One region of the Mycobacterium sp. URHB0021 genome, then DNA from elsewhere that is predicted to be linked to it. Evidence: riboswitches for the same ligand, from Rfam matches in the RefSeq annotation. Region 1 holds a riboswitch; each other region holds the start of a gene.
What was found. Region 1 has a riboswitch for S-adenosylmethionine ahead of ACVWWN_RS34490 (bifunctional o-acetylhomoserine/o-acetylserine sulfhydrylase). Riboswitches for the same ligand answer to the same signal wherever they lie in the genome.
Positions count from the first base shown of each region.

Region 1 (2,190 bases):
GCAGGTCGTAGCCCTTGGCCTTGAGTTCCTTGATGGCCGCCAGCAACTGAGGTACCGAGGCGCTGATGTTCGGCAGCTTGATGATGTTGGTGTCCGGCAGATGCGTGAGGCCACCCAGTTCAGCCAGGTTGTCCGGGACGCGCTGCTCCTCGGTCAAGCGGTCGGAGAACTCCGCCAGGATGCGTGCCGCCACCGAAATGTCGCTGGTTTCGACGTTGATCCCCGCCGGTTCGGTGAACGTCCGAATGATCGGCAGAAAGGCATAGGTCGCAAGCAGCGGCGCTTCGTCGGTCAGCGTGTAGATGATGGTCGGCTGCTCGGCGCTCATGTTGTCTCCCGCGTCGGTGTCGGTCAGGTTGAAAGTAGCTCCGCGTTGTCACGCGGCTATCAGTATCGCGTTGGGTATGACGCTACGCGCGAGCGAGGGGTCCGGGTACTGCTCCCGATCGAGGTCGGGTACACGGCGAGCGGTCCGCAAGATAGGGGCATTTTCCCCATGCGGGGCACGTCGCGCCGGCGGGAGGATCACATGGTGTCCTCGCCCCCGCAGAACCCGCTGGCAACCGATCAGTCTGGTGCGATACGCTTCGGGTCGGTCATGAGCGCCAGCGTCAAGCCCCGGCTCGCTGGCCGGCAACCCTCCAACCGCGGTGGGGTGCCCCGGGTGATGACCAGGTTGAGTAGCCCCAGCCGGCTACGCGGCAAGCGCGGGTCCGTCAGAACGGGCCCCCCGAGAGACAGGGAAACCTGATGCGGAGGCCCACTGTGTGCCGTTGCTGTTGAACCCCCCCGCCGTGCGCCGTCGTTACTTGACGTACCCGGCCGCCGGCGCCTTCCCCTGGATTTCCGAACCTCCTAGGAGCGACCCCGAACATGAGCAGCAACGAACTCGACGACCCCACCGCGCGCTGGTCTTTCGAGACCAAACAGGTCCACGCCGGTCAGACGCCCGACGGCACCACGAACGCGCGGGCCCTGCCGATTTACCAGACCACCAGCTACACCTTCAACAGCACCGACCACGCGGCCGCCCTGTTCGGGCTGGCTGAACCCGGCAACATCTACACCCGCATCATGAACCCGACGCAGGACGTGGTCGAGCAACGCATCGCCGCGCTCGAGGGCGGTGTGGCCGCACTGTTCCTCTCGTCGGGTCAGGCCGCGGAGACACTGTCGATACTCAACATCGCCAATGCGGGTGACCACATCGTGTCGAGCCCGCGACTGTACGGCGGCACTTACAACCTTTTCCACTATTCGCTGCCCAAGATGGGCATCGAGGTCAGCTTCGTGGAGGACGCCGATGACCTCGACGCCTGGCGCGCCGCCGTCCGGCCCAACACCAAGGCGTTCTTCGCCGAGACGATCTCCAACCCGCAGATCGACGTGCTCGACATCCCGAGCGTCGCGGCCGCCGCCCACGACGCGGGCGTCCCGCTGATCGTCGACAACACCATCGCCACGCCCTTTCTGATCCAGCCGATCAGCCACGGCGCCGACATCGTCGTGCACTCGGCCACCAAATATCTTGGCGGGCACGGTACCGCGATCGCGGGCGTGATCGTCGACGGCGGCACCTTCGACTGGACGAACGGCAAGTTCCCCGGGTTCACGACGCCCGATCCGAGCTACCACGGTGTGGTGTTCGCCGAACTCGGACCGCCGGCGTTCGCCCTCAAGGCCCGCGTCCAGTTGCTGCGTGACCTCGGCTCGGCCGCGTCGCCGTTCAACGCCTTCCTGATCGCGCAGGGACTGGAAACGCTCAGCCTGCGTATCGAGCGACATGTGGCCAACGCGCAGAAGGTCGCCGGGTACCTGGTCGACCACCCCGACGTCACGTCGGTGAACTACGCCGGCCTGCCCACGTCCCCGTGGCACGAACTCGGAAAGAAGCTGGCGCCCAAGGGAACCGGCGCCGTGCTGGCCTTCGAGCTCGCTGGCGGCATCGAAGCGGGCAAGGCCTTCGTCAACGCGCTCACGCTGCACAGCCACGTCGCCAACATCGGCGACGTCCGCTCGCTGGTGATCCATCCGGCGTCGACCACTCACGCCCAGCTCAGCCCCGAGGAGCAGTTGGCCACCGGCGTGACACCGGGTCTGGTGCGGCTCGCGGTCGGTATCGAGGGCATCGACGACATCCTGGCCGACCTGGAGCAGGGTTTCGCCGCCGCCAAGCCGTTCAACAGGGCC
Region 1 is NZ_JBSRZT010000002.1:6,578,222-6,580,411, forward strand. Features, by position in the region: gene ACVWWN_RS34485 (NADP-dependent isocitrate dehydrogenase) at 1-328, opposite strand, end outside; SAM riboswitch class IV at 595-714, shown strand; gene ACVWWN_RS34490 (bifunctional o-acetylhomoserine/o-acetylserine sulfhydrylase) at 874-2,190, shown strand, end outside.

Region 2 (2,190 bases), 340 kb from region 1:
CAGAGGTTTGCACCAGGCCTGCGCGCAGCTGGCGTCGATGACGTCCAGCATTGGCCAGACCATGGCATCGGGTGACCACGGGTCGTCTTGGGCCGTGCCCGTGATCTCTCCGATGAGCGACCGGGGGTTACGGAACGAGATGCCCGCGCAGACACCGTCCTGACCGTCACCGCGCCCGAGGATGTGGGAGAGGCGCTGACTCAGCCAGCGCTCAACTCCCTTGGCGGGCACGATGACGAGTTCTTCGGCGAACGGGTCGGCGAGCGGATCACTCAGGAGCGCACCGAGGCCGTCGGCCAGGAGATCTGTGCGCTCGGCACGGTGCAGGTGCATGGCCATCGAGCGTCAGACTACGGCCGGCTGGCCGTCGCCTTTGACGAGGCGCGTCAATTCCCGGAGCACACGGTCGAGTTCGCCGACCATCCAGCTGCTCAGGCCGCGCCTGCGATAGGCATCCAGTAGCTCGCCGTAGTACCAGAGATGGTCGTGCGGGTTCTTTCGGTTGAACCGGTCCCACAGTGACGGCCCGTGCGTGTGGTAGTCGCGCAGCATCGACCTCGCGTTGTCGAGCTTGTCGGCGACCGAGACCAACAGCATGTCCTGGCCGACGTCCGCCAGGTGGTCGATGTACTTTTGCTTGCGCTCCGGCCACGGCGGCTTCGGCACCTCGTTGGTGTCGCTGCACTCCTCGACGATGCGCGCGACCTCGTTGCCGAAATTGACGCGGATCTCCTCCAGCGTCGGGGGACCGCCCTGATCCTCGACGGCGTCGTGCAGCAGCGCCGCGATGGCCTGCGTCTCCGAGCCGCCGTCGTTGAGCACCAGCCCCGCGACCGTCAGCAGATGCCCGACATACGGGATGTCGCCGCCCTTGCGGACCTGGTCGTGATGCTTCTGCTCGGCGTACACCAGCGCTTTCGAGAACTGCCCCGTCAGTATCGGAGTTGCGGTTTGCTCAGTCACCTTCTTTTGCCTCCTCTTCCAGTACGACCATAGCGAGAGGGAGTGACATTTCTGTTTGCCCATCTCTCAGCGAGAAAGTCGCTGACGGGTCTCGAACGACCGCCCGCGCGGGACGAACTACACTCGTCTCAGCTTCACGAGATGCCGTCGCCAAGCTCCGACTGGACGGCACGCCAACCCCACGCTCGTGGGTGGCTCGGATGACGAAGCGGTCTGCACCAGCCGGTGCGGGCAAGAGCGCCTCGGCCGCCGGGGCCCGGAAACCTGAGAGCCTTTCGTGCGTAAGTCCTTCTTCCGCCATTTCATCGCCGACCCCGTGTGCGCGTTGTCTGACCCCGGTCATCACGTCGACATCGGCCGCTACTTCATGGCCGTGGTCAAGTCGTCGGTCGCCGTCCGGGTCACCGGGGTCGTCGGCGACGACGGGTTGGTCCGCCTCGACTGGGACGACGGGTCGGCCCGTCTCTGGCATCACCGCCCGGCGGATCTCGAATTCGCGCTGCGAGACACCGCGGGCCGCGCCGAATGGGCGCCGGAATGGCAGGTGCTGCTCGTGCCGGGCGCCGCTTTGGCCGACGAGCGCACGGTGTTCACCCTCGCCACACCCGACCAGCACAGCGAGTGCATCGCCGGTTGACGGTTACTCGAAGTCAGCCCTGCCCAACGGTGTTGGAGTCAACGGCGTTATCGTCACCGTGTTGGAGACACCGCTGACGCTCACGAGGCTGTCGTTGCACTCGATCGCCTTGTGGTCTCCGACGCCGGCGACGCTGATCTGCCCGCCCGGCTCCGGCGGCGCCACCGTGGGGTAGCTCGGCATGCTGGGGAAGCTGGGAATCGTCGGGATCGTGCCGCCGGGCAGCGCACTCTTCACGCTGTAGACGATCACGCCCGCGACCCCGCAGATGGTCCCACACGGCCGTTTGCGGTGCCGGGATTGCGGCAACTCCGCCGCCATGATCGGAAACCTGCGCTCCGTCGTGCTCGACACCAAAGATCCGCGCCAACTCGGACAGTTCTACGAGGCGGTGCTCGGCGGAACATTCGAGGCGGTGGACGACACCTGGTCGGTGCTGACGGACCCGACCGGCCGCCGCCTCGCGTTCCAGCTGTCGCCCGAACACCAACCGCCGCGCTTTCCCGACCCCAGGGGTTCCCAGCAGTTCCACCTCGACATCCAGGTCGACGACATCGACACGGCCGAGCGTGACGTGTTGGCGCTGGGCG
Region 2 is NZ_JBSRZT010000002.1:6,913,350-6,915,539, reverse strand. Features, by position in the region: gene recC (exodeoxyribonuclease V subunit gamma) at 1-339, opposite strand, end outside; gene ACVWWN_RS36115 (HD domain-containing protein) at 346-963, opposite strand; SAM riboswitch class IV at 1,096-1,207, shown strand; gene ACVWWN_RS36110 (hypothetical protein) at 1,241-1,600, shown strand; gene ACVWWN_RS36105 (hypothetical protein) at 1,604-1,921, opposite strand; gene ACVWWN_RS36100 (VOC family protein) at 1,920-2,190, shown strand, end outside.
Region 2: linked by a shared signal. The riboswitch ahead of ACVWWN_RS36110 (hypothetical protein) and the one ahead of ACVWWN_RS34490 (bifunctional o-acetylhomoserine/o-acetylserine sulfhydrylase) in region 1 are both predicted to bind S-adenosylmethionine.

Region 3 (2,190 bases), 6.3 Mb from region 1:
GCCGGACGCGCGTCGGTCTCGGTGTGCGGTGAGTTCGCCGCCGACGAGCGCGCCGCAGCGCTGCTGCTGGGCCTGGGCGTCGACGCCCTGTCCGTCACGCCGCCGGCGATCCCTGCGACGAAGGAGGCGGTGCGCGCGGTGGACACGGGCGAGGCGCGCCGGCTGGCCGAAGACGCGCTATCGGCAGACAGTGCCGCCGCGGTGCGGGAACGCCTGGGCTAGCCGATTAGTCGCTGTTGGTCCAGTCGAAGTCGGCGCGGGTGCGGGCATGAAAGAACCTCGCGCGTCGAATCGATGATGCGACGACTGCGAGGCGAAAGCTAGCGTGGCGGTGCCCGCGTCTTTTCATGATCGCAACCATGAACGATCCTGTGCAGCAAGACTTTCATAGCTTGGGGAGGTTATGGAAATGGCTCTGCGGGGTCCCCAGATGTGCGACACGCTGAACCGCCCCGGTGCCCCAGCGAATTTGGCGGGCCACCCGGCTGGGCGCCGTTGTGGCTCTTCCACGTGTCGATCATCTCGGCGGTACGGGGGCTGAGTCCTCTATGCGTAGTAGCGCGACACGAGGACAGACCGCGATGAACGACAGGCGGACGACGCTGGGGCCTCGTCGAATCAAGTTGCTTCACGAGTTGCCGTCGCCAAGCTCCGACTCGGCGGCACGCCAACCGCACGCTCGTTGGGTGGCTCGGATGAACGAAGCGGTCAGCATCTTCCGGTGCGGGCAAGAGCGCCCTCGTATGCGGAGGCCCTAGTCAGGGACGGGCAATGACTGAGAACTCGAACTCCAACGACACAACGGCGCAGGCCAGATCGCCATGACAGACGACTTGTTCGGGTTGCCTGGCGCGCCTGTTCGTCGGGAATGATTACTCGATATGGACAGAAATCTGTTTCGTCGTGAGACACCGGATGAGGGGTCTGTCCCGGCCGAGGGGAAGCATCCCACGTCGTCCGAACTGCGTCGCTGGCGCCAGTATCTGGCCGATGAGCAGGCAGAGGCGGCGGTGTACCGGGACCTGGCGGGACGGCGCACAGGGGAGGAACGCGAGATTCTATTCGCGCTCGCCGACGCTGAGGGCCGCCACGAAAAGCATTGGCGCACGCTGCTTGGCGACCAGATCGGAAAGCCGCGCCGCGCTGCGCTGCGCACCCGGATCCTGGGTTTCCTGGCGCGCCACTTCGGGTCGGTGTTCGTGCTGGCCCTCGCCCAGCGCGCGGAAGACCGCTCAACCTACGACACCGACGTTGATGCCACCGCCGCGATGGCCGCCGATGAGCACATGCACGCTGAGGTGGTGCGCGCCCTGGCCACACGGGGGCGCAACCGGTTGTCGGGCACCTTCCGGGCGGCGGTGTTCGGGGCCAACGACGGCTTGGTCAGCAACCTGTCTCTGGTCCTGGGGATCAGCGCCAGCGGGGTGTCCAACCACACGGTGCTGGTCACCGGCATGGCCGGATTGCTCGCCGGGGCGCTGTCGATGGGTGCCGGTGAGTACGTCTCGGTGAATTCGCAGCGTGAACTGTTGCAAGCCTCCACTCCAGATGCGCAGGCCGGATCGGCGCTGCCGCAACTCGACGTCGACGCCAACGAGCTGGCGCTGGTCTACCGGGCGCGCGGCATGAGCGAGTCCGAGGCCCGGGCACGCGCTACCGAAGTCCTCACCTCTGGCGCTCCGGGCTTCTCCGGGCACCCCCGCGACGCGGCGCCCAGCACCGAGGGGCAAGACGCGGTCGGCAGTGGGCTCGGTGCCGCCGCGTCCAGTTTCTGCTTCTTCGCCTCGGGCGCGCTGGTGCCGGTGCTGCCGTACCTGTTCGGGCTCGAAGGCCTGATCGCCGTGATCGTCGCAGCGGCGCTGGTGGGCGCTGTGTTGCTATCGACCGGTGTCGTCGTCGGTTTGTTGTCCGGTGGGCCGCCGCTAAGGCGGGCACTGCGTCAATTGCTCATCGGATACGGCGCCGCCGCCGCCACCTATCTCCTGGGACTGCTGTTCGGCGCTGGCATGGGCTAACGGCTGGCTGGCGGATCAACGGCCTCGTCGGCCCCAGAGAATGACCGGGTGTGGCCCGCACCACCTGGTGGCCCAGTGCTCGGTGTTGCTCGAACCATCCCGCTATTGCACACGCCAGCGGATGCGGCGGGTCACCAATTCGGCCGCGCCCAGCGCTCATTGCTTCGTCCCCGCG
Region 3 is NZ_JBSRZT010000002.1:323,192-325,381, forward strand. Features, by position in the region: gene ptsP (phosphoenolpyruvate--protein phosphotransferase) at 1-222, shown strand, start outside; SAM riboswitch class IV at 627-740, shown strand; gene ACVWWN_RS03650 (VIT1/CCC1 transporter family protein) at 882-2,015, shown strand.
Region 3: linked by a shared signal. The riboswitch ahead of ACVWWN_RS03650 (VIT1/CCC1 transporter family protein) and the one ahead of ACVWWN_RS34490 (bifunctional o-acetylhomoserine/o-acetylserine sulfhydrylase) in region 1 are both predicted to bind S-adenosylmethionine.

Region 4 (2,190 bases), 2.8 Mb from region 1:
CGGGCGCGAGTCCTGGCCGGATACCCGCGATCACCGCGAGGTCGCGCAAGGCGACGAACGACAAGATGAACGCGCCCACCGCGAGTGCTCCAGTCGCGGCCACCGCCGCGCGGTAGACAGCACCCGAGGCGGTCACCTCGGCCAGCACGGCAAGACCGTGGACCGACAGCAGGAGCACGATGGGCGGCACCGCGGCGACACTCCCAGCGAGCGGCCGAGTATCGGGCGCAGCCGTGAGCCACGCATGCGCCACGTTGCCCGCCAGCGACACCCATGTGGCGAGAATCAGCCACGTCCAGAAGAACCGGACCGCCCGCCGATGGTTCCTGCGCGTGATGTCGCCCTGGGTGAGGTTGGTGGTCATTGCTGGTTCCCCGCCAGGACATGGTCGAATGTCCGCTCCCCGATCGTTACGGTGACGCGAGCTTTGGCTCCGAGGGCGTTGAGGTACTCGGACAAGGTGCTCAAGAGCACATCACCCCGGCGCTCAAGTTGAGACACGCTGCCCTGAGTGGTGCACAGTCGAGCCGCCATCTCGGCCTGGGTAACTCCGGCCTCGCGGCGGATCTCCGCCAGTTCGATCATGAACTGAGATTAGCTGCGACTGATATCAGTTTCAACTGATACACGCTTGTTAGCTTGGTCGAGACGGGACGCGATAGCTGCCCCTGCGAGCCCTGTGCTGTCCAGGTCGCTCCGCTGCGGTGACGTCGGTCAGTCCGCTTGTTGCTCTCGGCGTTGGCGGACGACGTCTTCGGGGTTCGTGGTGGCAGGCGCGTCACCGAACTTCGCTGCGAGTTTCTGCAGCAGCGCCGTCTCCTGCGTGGTTGGAGGGTCGACCCCAACCAAATACCCCGACTGCGGGTCCCCGGCGTCACCGTCAGGTAGGGCATCGAGGTCAGCCAGCCAGTGCTGGGGAATCGTGTAGCCGTGGTTCTCCCGCATCGCCCGCTCGATGAACTGCCTGGTCGTCTCGGTCGGCCGCCGACGGATGGCTGGAACGCAGGGTGCCACCGTCTCAACCGTGGCGAGATTGAAAGAGCCACTTGAGATCACGTATAGCACGTGATACCTAGGCTTCCATTCGGCGCGGCCACCGAAGATGAGCGCCGAACGCAGACGGTCAGGATCGTGATACCACAGCGTCAGTTTCAAGTCGTCACCTTCGATTTCGACGCGGCCATCGTCGTGAACGGCAACGACCTTCACTTTGACAATCGGCTGCCCGTCCTGGTGTGACTTCTTCCCCTGAATCCAGTGCATCAGGTGGCCGGAGCCGTACGAACCGCAGGAACGATTCTGAGACATTGCGGTACTCCAGAAAGATTGGGCCTCCACTGCCGAGGCGCTCCTGCCCGCACCCGTTGGTGCCAGCCGCTTCGTCATCCGAGCCACCCACGAGCGTGGGGTTGGCGTGCCGCAAGTCGGAGCTTGGCGACGGCATCTCGTGAAGCTCTCTCGATTTTACGGACGTCCGCGTCGGCCATGGCTCTTCGGGGCGCTTTGGGTGGAGCTGCCGGGAATCGAACCCGCTTCTCTACCAGGCAGTATGCCTTCTGAGCTGCATGCTCGCTCCGTCCCGGTCCGGTTCAGTCCCGCTCGTTACCTGCGGTTTTGTTCTCGGGTCTTGACGGCGTCAAGACCGATCACACCGCTGCAAGCCGCCGGTTTCAGATGCCTTGCAGTCGTCATAACAACAGCGTCTGCAACTTCCTGGGCCAGTCATGAAGCTCTCCGCATGTCCCTGACACAGCAGCACGACAGCTGCACGCGCCACTGGTACGTCTTGTCCGGCACCGAGTAGTGCACATCGAAAGACAGCTGGCCACAGGACCTTCATCGCGTTGCGGGGATGCAGATCCTCCCACTCAGCAACCAACCGCTCGCGGGAGATGGGCGCGCCCGGCAGCTTCCGTTCGACCGGAAGGGTCATATCGCTTTCTCCTTACGAAATCGTCAAGGTCTTCCGCCTGGACAAACGAGCGGCGGCCGATCTTAACGAGGGACAGTTCGCCGTCCTTGACCAACGCGTAGAACGTGGTGGGGCTGATGCCGCCCAGCTGATGCCGGGCTTCTTTAACCGGCACGAGGTGCCGGTTATGTTTCTTGTCGCACCATGGGCATAGAAGAAAATCTTCTTGGGGTATCTCGGGACGTTCAACCGCGCGTGCAGGCGCCGGAGTTGGGCCC
Region 4 is NZ_JBSRZT010000002.1:3,793,402-3,795,591, reverse strand. Features, by position in the region: gene ACVWWN_RS20900 (DUF2637 domain-containing protein) at 1-364, opposite strand, end outside; gene ACVWWN_RS20895 (helix-turn-helix domain-containing protein) at 361-585, opposite strand; gene ACVWWN_RS20890 (hypothetical protein) at 715-1,308, opposite strand; SAM riboswitch class IV at 1,343-1,453, opposite strand; gene ACVWWN_RS20885 (helix-turn-helix domain-containing protein) at 1,869-2,190, opposite strand, start outside.
Region 4: linked by a shared signal. The riboswitch ahead of ACVWWN_RS20890 (hypothetical protein) and the one ahead of ACVWWN_RS34490 (bifunctional o-acetylhomoserine/o-acetylserine sulfhydrylase) in region 1 are both predicted to bind S-adenosylmethionine.